3 regions of the Alteromonas sp. BZK5 genome follow, and region 2 is predicted to be linked to each of the others. Evidence: predicted binding sites of a transcription regulator. Region 2 holds the regulator's gene; each other region holds the start of a gene.
The links. The regulator FNR, encoded in region 2, switches genes on or off when oxygen is low (the NO sensors DNR and NnrR bind a similar motif). The targets are predictions, from matches to a motif close to TTGATCTAGATCAA.

Region 1 (4,414 bases), on a different contig from region 2:
GACATGGGGCCACTCATAAGCGAGCAGGCCGCAAACCACGTGGATGAACTGGTGCATCAGGCCATTAACCAGGGCGCCACCCATCATTATTCCCGCGCATGGGACAAGACCGCGTTCTATCCGCCCACCCTGTTAACCGGCGTTACCCCCTCGATGCTCATTTTTAATCAGGAGATTTTTGGCCCGGTTGTTACGGTCACGTCCTTTGATGACGAAAAGGACGCGATAACGCTGGCTAATCACACCGAATACGGACTGGCGGCCTACCTCTATACCCAGGATTATACGCGCATGCGCCGCGTAGCCGACCAGCTTGATGTGGGCATGGTGGGCATTAATGACGCCGCGATTTCCAACCCGGCTGCGCCGTTTGGCGGCGTTAAACAATCCGGTTTCGGTCGCGAAGGTTCGAAATACGGACTGGACGATTACCTTTCACTTCAATACCGCTGTCTGGGAGGATACTAGTATGGCGACCAATCTATCACTACAACAACGCAAACGGGCGGTGTTTGCCAACGGTCAGGGCAACCTTTATCCGGTGTATGTGTCTCACGCCAAAAACGCCGAGGTCTGGGACGTTGAAGGACACCGCTATCTGGATTTTGGTACCGGTATTGCTGTATGCAACACCGGCCATGCCCACCCCGCGCTGGTTGAGGCGGTCACGGAACAAATGGAGAATTTCAGCCATAGCTGCGTGATGGTAAACCCCTACGAAAGTGCGGTGGCACTGGCAGAAAAGCTCACCGAACTGGCGCCGGGGAACAGCCCCAAAAAGGCCATGTTCGTTACCACGGGCGCAGAAGCGGTGGAAAATGCGGTTAAAATTGCCCGCGCCCATACCGGACGTCGGGGTGTGATTGCGTTTAACGGCGGCTTTCATGGCCGCACCAATCTCACTATGGGGCTGACCGGCAAGGTTACGCCCTATAAAGACCACTTCGGACCGTTTCCGGGCGAGATTTATCACGCACCGTATCCCAATCCACTGCATGGCATTAGCGACGAGCAAAGCCTGGCCGCGCTCAGCACCTTGATGAAAGTGGATATTTCGCCGCGCGACGTGGCGGCGATTATCATCGAGCCTATACAGGGTGAAGGCGGCTTTTACATCGCCTCGCCGACCTTTATGCGTGCGCTGAAGGCCCTGTGCGAAGAACACGGAATCCTACTCATTTGTGATGAAATACAGTCTGGTTTTGCCCGTACCGGGCATATGTTTCATACAGAAGTGGCGGGGATTGAGCCGGACCTGATGACCATGGCAAAAGGGATCGCCGGTGGTATTCCTATTTCTGCAGTCGTGGGTAAGGCCGAGGTCATGGATACCGCGCCGGTTGGCGGACTGGGCGGTACCTATGGCGGCTCGCCGCTGGGCTGCGCGGCAGGCCTTGCCGTGCTCGACGTGATTGAACAGGAGAAGCTCACAGAGCGGGCAATCATGATTGAACGGCGTTTTATGGAATCACTTAACGCACTGAAAACACGCTACCCCGAGGTGGTCGCCGACGTACGCGGGCACGGCGCGATGATCGCGCTGGAGCTAATGACCGACGGCAGTGTTTCGACGCCTAACCCGGCACTCACCAAAGCCATTATCGGCAAGGCACTGGACTATGGCCTGATCCTGCTGGCCTGTGGCTTTTACGGCAATGTCATTCGCTTTTTACCGCCGCTGACGATTCCCGAGGCGCACTTACAGGAAGGACTGTCGCAGTTTAATGCGCTGTTTGATGAGGTTATGGGCGACGAATAGCCGGTAAAATTTGCTGACGTTGGTTATAAAAAGCGAGCCCCCAGCGAAAATTATTAAGATGCTGGGGGATGGCGTTAACCTGGTAATGTCTAATAAGAGAAATTCGTGTCGATTACCTGGTGCCCAGGGGCAGGAGGGGCATCAACCGGCTGAGTTAAATCAAAGTCTACGCGGAATTCTCTTCCCTCACGTACAAGCTGGTAACTGAAACTGTCTGGATAGACAAATATCTTCCAGATATTGTTGAGCGATTGCGGCAGACCTTTCTAGGGAAGATGCGAATACCGTGTGAGCGAATTTTTAGGCGTAGGCTTTTAATCTAATGTTAATCTTCTAGAAAGTTCTTTTTAAGTAAGTCTGTTTAGTCTTATCTGTGTTTAATTATCAGACTGAGAGACTACGATGAAAAACTTAGCTTTAGCACTAACCGCCCTTCCCTTTATTGCTTCAGCATCCAGTGCAGTTGCATTTGAAAAAGGCGACATTCTCGTCCGAGGTGGCTTTGCCACGGTTGCACCTGATGAATCGTCTTCAAACATTAACGTGGGTGACGACTTGGGCTTTGGCCTGAACATTGATAACAACACGCAATTGGGCCTCACCGCGGCCTATTTCATCACGGATAGAGTTAACGTAGAAGTATTAGCCGCAACACCGTTCACACATGACGTTAATTTCGCTATCGATAACCCATTAGGAACAGGTAACCAGCTAGGCGAAGTAACCCACCTTCCGCCCACAGTGACGGTTGACTATTACTTTAACGATCCATCAAGTGCTTTTCAGCCCTATGTGGGTGCGGGCCTAAACTATACGTTTATTTATGACGAGCAATTTACGGGAGCTAATGAAGAGGCAGGGCTTAGTGACTTATCTCTAGATAACTCGTTTGGCTTAGCCGCACAAGTGGGAATAGACTATCAGTTAAGCGAAAGATGGTTTTTGAATGCCGCCGTTCGTTGGATAGATATAGACACAGAAGCAAGCTTCAACCTAGGTGATACCCGGGGCTCTGTGAGCGCTATTGAAATAGACCCCTTTGTCTATGCTATTTCGCTAGGTTACCGGTTTTAGTAACCGTTTAGTTCTTTGATTTCCGCAAAGTGTACGACAATTTGGAGCGTGGTGAGGTTCTTGAGCTGAAGTAATTATAACGAAGACAGATGAAATTAGAGCGAAGACGAACTAACTCATATCAATACCATACAAATCCATACAATGTTGAATATTAATGGATTATGTCTTTGTCTTCGTTTTTTAATCCGCTATGTTGCTCTCTCTTCTGTTATTTAGTCCAGTTTTCGTTGGATTACTCTTCAACAGTAACAAGTTTTGAAATGTTATAGCGATCTAGGTCGTCTCTAATTTCGGTAGTAATATCGAGGTATAGAGTAGGGCTTTTTATAAAATCTTCCCACTTAATGGACTGAATGTATGAGTGTCTACCTGTATAGACTGTTCCACCAACATGTTCATCACACTCTTGTAAATCTGGATATTTTTTATTAAACATATTCCTTCTTTATGCGCCATGACGGCCAAAATCGCGGTTGACGGTCTTTTTCCCCTGAACGTGCCCGTTATCGCACTTTTCGCAAACTCACCGACCACCCTCTGGCGCTGCCCCAAGAAACGCAATGGATGCCTCAGCGCTGGGATAGCGCATTCGTGATAAGCTCCAAGTCTAAGGTGGAGCACACTTGCTTAAACCGTGAAGCGCTCCTTTCCCACAACGGGCCTATGCCAAACGATAATGGAGCTTGAGTAGCATGACAATCCCGGGAGCCCAGGCGCGGCTGGCGCAAATCGTCGAAGCGCTGGCGCGATTGGAAGAACAAAAAACGGCGTTGCTTAATGAACGTAGTGCGCTTTTGCAACAAAGTATGGCGCATCAAGCACAGTACTTCAGTCAATCTGAGACACCCGAGGCCAAGGTTGCCCTGTTTAAGCAATACTTTCGCGGACGCGAAGATGTCTACCCCTTCCGCTGGGAGTCTAAGCAAGGCAAAGCCGGATACAGCCCTTCCTGTGCCAATGAATGGCAAGCTGGGATCTGCAACAAGCCCAAAACGGCATGTTCAGAATGTGCCCACCAAGCCTTCCATCGCTTTGATGACAGTGCCATTAATGCCCATCTTCGAGGGCAACGCACGATTGGGATCTACCCGTTAACGGCGCAAAATGAATGTTACCTGTTAGCGTTTGACTTCGATAAAACGGACTGGTTTGAGGCAATATCGGCACTGCGAAACGTGTGTGAGTCACTGTCTATTGGCTACTTAGTTGAGCGTTCCCGTAGTGGACAAGGCGGTCATTTATGGCTCTTTTTTGAAAAAGCGACAGACGCAAAATCCTCACGCCAATTGGGCACAGCGTTGCTCAATCTGACCATGGACACATACCCGGCCCTTAACTTTGACTGTTTTGACCGCATGTTTCCCAACCAAGATGTCTTACCCAGCGGCGGGATGGGGAACCTCATTGCATTACCGTTACAAAAGCAGCCTCGCTTGTCGGGAAACGCCTGCTTTATTGATACTGACGGGGGTGTTGTCGAAGATCAATGGCAAGCACTGGCGGCGACGGGCAAACTATCACCTGACACTATACGGCAACTACTCGAGCGTCTCGCCGATTATGTGGACGTGGAACCGC
Region 2 (4,414 bases):
GCGGTACAAAATACCACGGCGCAAGCGAGAACAGAGAGAGCATGTTGTCTTTCCCTCTGGAATTTTGTCTTTAACAATAGAGTAGGTGTCTTCTTCTACAATTTTGTAGTCAACGCCAATGCTTTCTAGATATTCAGGCAAGATATGTTCGGGGAAACCAGGCTGCTTTTGGTCAAGATTAACCGCAACGATATCAAAATGAATAGGCGCAATCTTCTTTAAAAACAATAAAATATCTAGCATGGTGTAGCTGTCTTTACCGCCAGATAAACACACCATTACTTTGTCGTTGTTTTCAATCATACCGAAATCGCCAATGGCTTTACCCACATTGCGGCGAAGTCGTTTCTGAAGTTTGTTGAAGTTGTACTTTTGCTTACTTTGCGCAGCATTTAATGGCGACGCGTCAGCACTGTTTGTGCCTAAACTCATAATTAACTAGCTTGGTTTGTGATAAAGCCACCATTATACATTAAAGCGGCTTTTCGAGACCATGCTTGTGAAGTTAAATTTGTTGGTGACATACCGTGTTGGCCGCTAAGTAACGGAAAACACGGGCTATGCGGTACTGATGAAAAGATTACACCGACAACGGCGACACAAATCCATCTGGCTTAATAGCAAGCACATCGCAATTGAGTTCGTCGATCACGTGTTCTGCAGTGTTACCAATTAGGGCCGCTGAAATGCCCACACGGCCAACGGTACCAATAACAACCAGCTCTGCATCCAGTGTTTTTGCCACTAGCGGGATGACCTTTTCCGGAAGGCCTTCTCTTACTACGCATTTGTTCTCAGGAATACCGTACTTTAACGCGTGACTACGCATTTCTTTTAAATGATGATTTTTTACCGCGTCGTGATAGGTATCGGGGTCGAACTCAGGCACTTCTATGGCGATATTAAGTGGTGTAGAAGGGTAACTGTTGACCAAATTTACGCTCCCTTTCAATAAAGAGGCGTAGTCGTTAGCAATGAGGGTGAGCTTATCGTTAAGTGCGGCGTGCTCATCGTCTTCACTGCCTACGTTTACTGCAGCAATAATCTCTCCTCCTTCTGGCCAGTCGTGCTCTTTAACGAGCAATACTGGCCGAGGGCATTTACGCATTAAATGCCAGTCGGTGGGGGTGAAAATAACAGAAGCAAGATCGTCGTGCTTTTTGGTTGCCTTTACCACTAAATCTATCTGATTGTTTAGGGTGTAGTAAATAATCGACTCATACGCACGATTATTCCATTCTACAACGATATCAGTTTCAGTGAATCCTTGTTCTCTTAAGTGGGTGGCAAGCCATTTTGCATGCTCCTTTGTAACTGCATCGCGCATTGACTCGCGCTCATCCGGGCTAAGCATGGTCGTCATATCATAAGATAAGTCGTATACCACCATCATTGCGGTAACTGAAGCGCCTGTTTTTGAAGCGAGTTCATAAGCACGGCTCAGTGCAGGTTGGTTATCGCGCTCGGCATCTACCACGGCCAGAATTCGTTTACACTCAATCATAACGTCCCCCTAACTACGAAACTTAGTAGCGGCTGTCGAAATCGAAGCTTTCTAATACTAACTATAAACGACATTGGGAAAAACGTAAGTTGTTTTAGATCAAGAATTTTACGAGGCGACCATGAGTGAACGTACCTAATTGAATATGGAGCAACCGGCGTGGCGCTGAAAGGGTAGATAGGTGGCTAACACAGGTTACAAAAAAGCGCGCTTAGTGCGCGCCTTATTTAACACTTAAAAAGGACTAACCGCAGACAACGCTAGGGCCGTTAAGCGCCGCTAGTTTGGTGTTTAGCCTATCGAAATCCAAAATAGTAATAAGCTTGCCGTCTACCTTTATGATGTTGTCTTTTTGAAAACGGCTTAACAGACGGCTAATCGTTTCAATCGTTAATCCTAAATAGTTTCCAATTTCGTTGCGCGTCATGGTTAAGTGGAATTCTCTATGGGAAAAGCCACGCTCTTCAAAGCGTTGCGACAGGTGTGAAATGAAGTACAGCAAGCGCTCTTCGGCGGTGCGTTTGTTTAAAAGCATGATCATATCGTGATCTTGTTTTATTTCTGCACTCATAAAGCTCATGATTTGATGGCGAAGCTTTGGAAATTGTACCGACATTTCATCAAGAGTTTCGTAGGGAAGCTCACACACCATGGCTGTTTCTAACGCAGACGTGTAGCTTTGGTGTTTGTTCTCTCTTAATGCATCAAAGCCGATAATGTCACCAGGAAAGTGGAAGCCGGTAATCTGTTCTTCACCTTCGGTATTAGTCACAAAGGATTTAAATGAACCTGTTCTCACTGCAAATAGCGAACGAAATTTATCGCCGGTTTGAATTAGCGTATCGCCCTTATGAAGCGGCTTTTTACGTTCAATAATATCGTCAAGAGATTCAATTTCTGTTTTGTTCAGCGCCACTGGTAAACACAGGTGGCTGAAACTACAGTTTTGACAGTGAATAGAAAATTGGCTTCCTTTGCTCATAATGCATGCTCTTTTAAAGAATACCCCACCATAATACACCGATTTTTAAATGATTGCCCCACAAATAAGATAAGCTGCATATATGGCCATTATTACGGCAATAACTTGTCTAAAATAGGTGTTCTGAAAACTTCGAATAAGATACTGACTACCAGCACTAGCGGCGAGTAAGGTGGGCAGAGTACCTAAACCAAAGAAAAACATAAGAGCTGCGCCTTCAACTGCAGTTCCCGCCGCTAACGACCATGTTAGTGTTGAATACACTAAGCCACAAGGCAGCCAGCCCCAAATGAATCCGTAAGGTATTGCGCTAAAAGGGGTTTTAAACGGCAAAAAACGTTTTGATAAAGGTTGTAGTTTGGAAAATAGGCCTTTACCTGCATTTTCCAGCACCGTTAATCCTGTCCACCATTTGCCCAAATAACAGGCCAGTAGAAATAACATAATGCCGCTAAGTAAAGACAGCGCATAGTTGGCAAGCGGTATGTAGTCTGCGGCGATTTTACCAAGAGCCCCGGTTAAGGCGCCAGCCAGCGTATAGCTAGTTATGCGACCTATATTGTAGGCAAGGGTATAGGGCACAGCTGAAGCGCCTTTTGGAGATACCATTCTAAGCGCTGCAACTATTCCACCACACATGCCCACACAGTGAACACCGCCAGCTAAGCCTATAAGAAATGCAGAGAAGTAATTAATCTCTGCCATGAGGCGCTTGGCTTTTATCTATTTTACTTTCTTGAAGTTGCTTGCGTTGTTCAGCAAGCTTTTTCTCTTCAGGAGGAAGGTCATCGTCAAACAGTATGCTATACCCTTGGCGATCTAAATCTTCAAACTGATTAGTTTTCACCGCCCAAAAGAATATCACGATAGCGACAGCGACTATGATAATGGCGATTGGAATTAATACGTAAATAATACTCATGCTATTTGCTCAAAAGTCGCGTTGAGTTTGTGACTACAATAATACTGCTTAACGACATACCAACAACAGCCATCCACGGTGAAAGTAGGCCAGACACGGCGAAAGGCAGAATCAAAACGTTGTAACCTACCGACCATCCTATATTTTGTCTAATTTTTTGCTTCACTTGGTGTGCGGTTTTAATCAGTGCAGGTACAGAAAGTAGCTGATCGCCAAGTAATATGACATCAGCAGCAGTTTTAGCAACGTCTGTAGCATTGCCTACTGCGATAGCCACATCTGCACTGGCGAGCACAGGCGCATCATTAATGCCATCACCCATCATCATTACTTTTGCCCCCGATTGCTGCATAGCCTGTACAGCATCGTACTTCTGCTCTGGTGTGAGCCCACCTTTAGCTGTTGATATTGGCAAGGAAGCGGTAAGAGCGTCCACGTTTTGTTGTGTATCGCCACTTAATACTGCAAGGGTGTGACTTTTTGCCAGAATATTCAAGGTTTCTTGGGTATCCTCTCGCAACGTGTCGCTTACCTCAAACGCCGCCATAATACGGCCCTTCACGGTGAGAAAGACATTAGCTGACGGATAATCCTTAAGAAGCTTTTGTTGTGATTCGTGGACACAAAATTGGGCAGAGCCCATTGAAAACAAGGTGTCGTTAATTTCACCGCTAATGCCGCCTCCTGGCGTCACGGTAAAATTAACCACATTGTGGACAGTTTGTCTGCTGGAGGCATTATTGTGGCTAAAGGCTTTTGCAATTGGGTGTTCAGAGCGCGACTCTAGAGCACGGGCAATTGAAAGTGCACTGTCACTGTCTACACCGTCAGCATACCAGGCATTTGAAAGGGTAAATTTGCCTTGTGTAAGCGTACCAGTTTTATCCAGTGCGATGGTGTCGATATCAGTGATTTGTTCGAGCGCATCGGCGCGTTTAAGCAAAATACCTTGCTTGTTTAACTTCGCCATAGCGCAGGTTAACGCTGATGGTGTAGCCAACCCTAA
Region 3 (4,414 bases), on a different contig from region 2:
ACTATTGTTTTAAGTAATTGGGATCTGTTGCGATCCCATCAACAAAGGCTAGTAGTAAGAAAGCTTCTCTGATTTACCGGAGAATATTTTATATACCATGGCCGTATAAGCCAAAATAATAGGTACAACAATAACTACGCCAACAAGCAAGAAGCGTAGAGAGCTTGCATCACTAAGCGCATCCATCACTGTCACCTGTCCAGGGATAATAAACGGATAGTAGCTTATGCCAAATGCGGTGAAACAAAGTAAAAATACTAGAAGTGCAATAAAGAACGGAAGCCATTCGCCTTTCCCTTGTGCATCGGGTAGTTTTTTAAGCAACACACCGCATAGTGCTAAAAGCGCAAAACACGCTACTGGAATAGCGAAAAGCACATAACCCCAAGGAGCAGACAACCATAAGTCTCGCACGTCATCGTGTAAGGTTAGGTTCGCGATACTTACCGCGACAATCCCTACCGCCAATACCCCTAAACCTCTTCTGGCCCAGTAATACGCTTTTTGTTGAAGCTCACCTTCGCCTTTAAGTATTAACCAGCACGAGCCAATAAACGCATAGGCAGCCGTAACACCAAATGCAGCCAGAAGTGCAAAGCCTTGCGCCCAAATATCTGTGCGAAGCCCCGTCACGTATATACCCAACATATACCCTTGAGCTAATGTGGTTAACAGCGAACCGTATTTGAATACCATGTCCCACTTACGCTTTTTCACCTGCACAACCTTAGCGCGAAAATCAAACGCTACGCCGCGCAAAATAAGCCCTAATAACATGAAGGTGGCAGGCAAGTACAAGGTTTGTAAAAACTCACTATGGGCTTCAGGGAAGGCAACAAGCAGTAGACCTATGGCGAGCACAAGCCACGTCTCATTAGCATCCCAGTAAGGCCCTATGGAGGCTATCATGTCATCGCGAAACGCTTCTGTTCTTGGCGGGATAAGTACACCCACACCCAAGTCGTAGCCATCTAAAATGGCGTACAGCAATACAGATAGACCAAGTAAACCCACATAAATATTTCCGAGCATTTCTGCTGATACATTTTCAAACATGTTTGCTCTCCTTAAACCGTGCTTGGGTCTGGGTCAGTAGGTTGCATTTTTGCCTTGGCAACTTCGCGCTCTTCCGTCGTTATCTCTTCAATTTCAACGGCTCTTCTGCACATCAACATAAGTGTTCCCATGTATGCGATTAGAAGCACCGTATAGATAACAAGATAGAGCGTGAACGACAGAGCAATATTCGCCGGTGGTAACTGGGTAACGGCATCAGCGGTTCTTAATACACCACTTACCAAATAGGGCTGACGGCCTATTTCCGTTACGTACCAGCCTGCTAACGTAGCAATCCAGCCGCTAAACGCCATGCCTGCAAACGTGCGTTTAAGCCAAATTGGGAAGTCTTTGTTACGCATAAGATAAAGACTGCCAAGCCATGACACAGCGAGCATCAACATGCCCATACCCACCATAACCCTAAAACCGAAGAAAACAGGAGCAACGGGCGGATGCTCTCCTTCAAACTCATTTAACCCCTTAATCTCGCCCTTAAGTTCGTGAGTAAGAATTAAACTTGCACCATAGGGAATGGGAATTTCAAAATGATTCTCTTTGCTTTCTTCGTCAGGAATTGCAAAAAGCAACAAAGGTGCGCCTTCAGTGGTTTCCCAAAGTCCTTCCATCGCCGCTACTTTCTGAGGCTGATGCTCAAGCGTATTTAAACCATGCATGTCACCAGCAAAAATTTGTAGCGGGATTAACACTGCCGCCGTATAGGTGGCGGTTTTAAGCGCGAGCTTAGGTGCAAGCTTGTCGTCGCCTTTAAGCATGCGGTAGGCCGAAAGCCCAGCTATCAGGAAGCTGGCCGTCAGTCCAGACGCTAACATCATATGTACAAAGCGGTAAGGGAAAGACGGGTTAAAGATAATTTCTTTCCAGTTTGTGGCATACACCACACCGTCGACCACTTCAAAACCCTGCGGGGTTTGCATCCAGCTATTTAAGGCTAATATCCAGAACGCAGAAGTAGTGGTGCCAAGTGCAACAATAAGGGTTGAAGCCGTATGCAGCCAGTTCGGAACACGGCGTATGCCAAACAGCATGATGCCTAAAAACGTGGCTTCTAAGAAAAAGGCGGTAAGTACCTCATAACCGAGTAGTGGCCCCGCCACATTACCTACTTTCTCCATAAATCCAGGCCAGTTAGTACCAAACTGAAATGACATGGTGACGCCGCTTACTACACCCAAGGCGAAGCTTAGGGCAAAGACACGTACCCAAAAGCGATACATACGCATCCACACAGGGTGACCTGAAATATTAGAGCGCAGCTTAAAGTAAAATAGAAACCAGCCCATCGCCATGGTGATGGTTGGAAACAAAATATGAAAACTAATATTTAACGCAAATTGTAAACGAGACAGCAAGAATGCATCCACAGAAGGCCCCCTTAGTTAACGCTGTTTTTCCCCGGAAGTAGCTTGTCCTTAAGCTCAAGCATACGGCCCACGCCAGAACCCAACTTCATCAACGTGTTTAACTTTTCAGGTCCAAGATTTTGAAGCTCTTCAGACCATGCCGTAATTGATTCGAGTAAATCGTGAATTTCGTTCAGTTTATGTTGTGCATTCGCCTCTTTTTCATTGGCAGGTGCGTCAAGCAACAAATCACGCAGTAGACTCATTGTTGGGTCTATCTCGCGCTTTCTTCGTTCTTCAAACACTCTATTGGCCAGTGTCCAAATATCGCCAGCCGGAATAAAGAACTCTTTTCTCTCACCAGGAACAAGATGCTGTTTAACTAAGCGCCATGACTGAAGCTCTTTTAAACCCATGCTGGTATTGCCTCTGGATATGTTGAGCGCATCCGCAATTTCCTGCGCCGAAATGGGCTCTTCGTTTAAAACAATAAGCGCTAGAATTTGCCCAACTGTTCTGTTGAAACCCCAACGACTTCCCATTTCACCAAAGTGCATAACCGCAGATGTAATTAAAGGCGTCATTTTCATTTTTGCCTTCCAGAAGTTTCAGAAATTACTGAAAGTTTATTGCTTAGGATCAATAAACACAAGTTTTATTCGTGATATTGCGTACGAATTTTTGAAAATTTAATATTCTTCTTATTAAGCGCTGCAGTGATTTGACATGCTTCTTCAATAGAAAATTGGTATCTTATAGAGTAAGTCTAGGAACACACTGCGAAAATTCGCTTTATTGATATTTGGCGCAAAGTAATGCAAACAATTGACCATACCCCTACAACGCTTCAAAACTGTGAAGATGAAGCAATTCACTTGATTGAAAGCGTGCAGAGTTTTGGGTATGTCATTGCCATCAATCCTAGTACTAAAAAAATTCAGGTAGTGAGCGAGAACATTAATGACATGTTCAAAGTAGACGTCGTTCCCGGTGAAACACTTATCACTGAACTAATTGACATTCCCACTCCTGAAGCGCGCACATTCCAGACTATTTATGATGCTGTAAAAGGCGGAAATGTACGCCACGCCTACCAGTGGAAGTTTGCTGAAAATGCGCTCCATCTCAAAGATTGGGAGAAAGAAGGGAGTGGCGTTGCCTTCGATTCTAATGGGCTGTTAGTTATTGAGCTTGAGCCAACCCCTCAACTAAGCTTTGAGGCGGCGCAGCAATGGGTGCCAATGGATGTAGATATTCGCGCATTGTTACCCAATGTCGATGACCGCGACTCCATAGGCGATGTTGCCGATGCTATCGCTCAGGTATTTAAGCAATACATAGGTTTCGACTCGGTCATGGTTTATCAGTTTGACAAAACCTACTGTGGTGAAGTAATTGGTGAAGCCGCAAGTACAGATTCTCGCTCATTCAAAGGGTTGAAGTTTCCGGCTTCGGACATCCCCAGTCAGGCCCGTGAACTGTATCTAAAAAATCGAGTGCGCTGTGTCTACGATGTAGAAGAGCAAGTTATAGGCCTTAAGCCTTCGGTTAAAGAGGCAGAACGTCCGCCATTGGATTTATCAATGTCAATGGTTCGCTCTGTTTCGCCTATGCACATTGCCTACCTTAAAAATATGGGGATCCGCTCTTCATTTTCAGTTTCGCTTGTTTTTGAGGGTAAGCTGTGGGGATTGTTAGCATGCCACAACAGTGAACCTGCTTACATCGACCAGAAGAAACGTTTAGTTTGCGAATCATTAGGTCACCTTTATGCCTGGCAGCTTCACACGAAAGCACTGCATAAAAAGAAAGAGCAATTTCAAATTCGCCAACGCAAGCTGAACTATATTGTTCATCAGCTTACTTCATTCACGAACCCGCTTGAGGCCATCACGCAGAAAGAAGGAGACTTACTGGATGTTGCTGATTCGTGCGGTATGGCGGTGGTTACCCCTACGGGCAACTATCTGGTTGGTAAGACTCCCACAGAGAAA

Region 1: the regulator FNR is predicted to act here: its motif matches at 1,909-1,922, upstream of BIZ39_RS02990 (OmpW/AlkL family protein).
Region 3: the regulator FNR is predicted to act here: its motif matches at 3,050-3,063, upstream of BIZ39_RS09765 (GbsR/MarR family transcriptional regulator).

What each region holds. Positions count from the first base shown of each region.
Region 1 is NZ_JACSOE010000006.1:4,013-8,426, forward strand. Features, by position in the region: gene BIZ39_RS02980 (NAD-dependent succinate-semialdehyde dehydrogenase) at 1-468, shown strand, start outside; gene gabT (4-aminobutyrate--2-oxoglutarate transaminase) at 470-1,759, shown strand; gene BIZ39_RS02990 (OmpW/AlkL family protein) at 2,162-2,833, shown strand; gene BIZ39_RS02995 (hypothetical protein) at 3,069-3,272, opposite strand; gene BIZ39_RS03000 (TOTE conflict system archaeo-eukaryotic primase domain-containing protein) at 3,529-4,414, shown strand, end outside.
Region 2 is NZ_JACSOE010000010.1:69,631-74,044, reverse strand. Features, by position in the region: gene ttcA (tRNA 2-thiocytidine(32) synthetase TtcA) at 1-432, opposite strand, end outside; gene uspE (universal stress protein UspE) at 581-1,504, opposite strand; gene fnr (fumarate/nitrate reduction transcriptional regulator Fnr) at 1,749-2,486, opposite strand; gene BIZ39_RS04790 (sulfite exporter TauE/SafE family protein) at 2,532-3,191, opposite strand; gene ccoS (cbb3-type cytochrome oxidase assembly protein CcoS) at 3,178-3,408, opposite strand; gene BIZ39_RS04780 (heavy metal translocating P-type ATPase) at 3,410-4,414, opposite strand, start outside.
Region 3 is NZ_JACSOE010000026.1:10,190-14,603, reverse strand. Features, by position in the region: gene BIZ39_RS09775 (cytochrome d ubiquinol oxidase subunit II) at 49-1,056, opposite strand; gene BIZ39_RS09770 (cytochrome ubiquinol oxidase subunit I) at 1,068-2,441, opposite strand; gene BIZ39_RS09765 (GbsR/MarR family transcriptional regulator) at 2,453-3,010, opposite strand; gene BIZ39_RS09760 (ATP-binding protein) at 3,236-4,414, shown strand, end outside.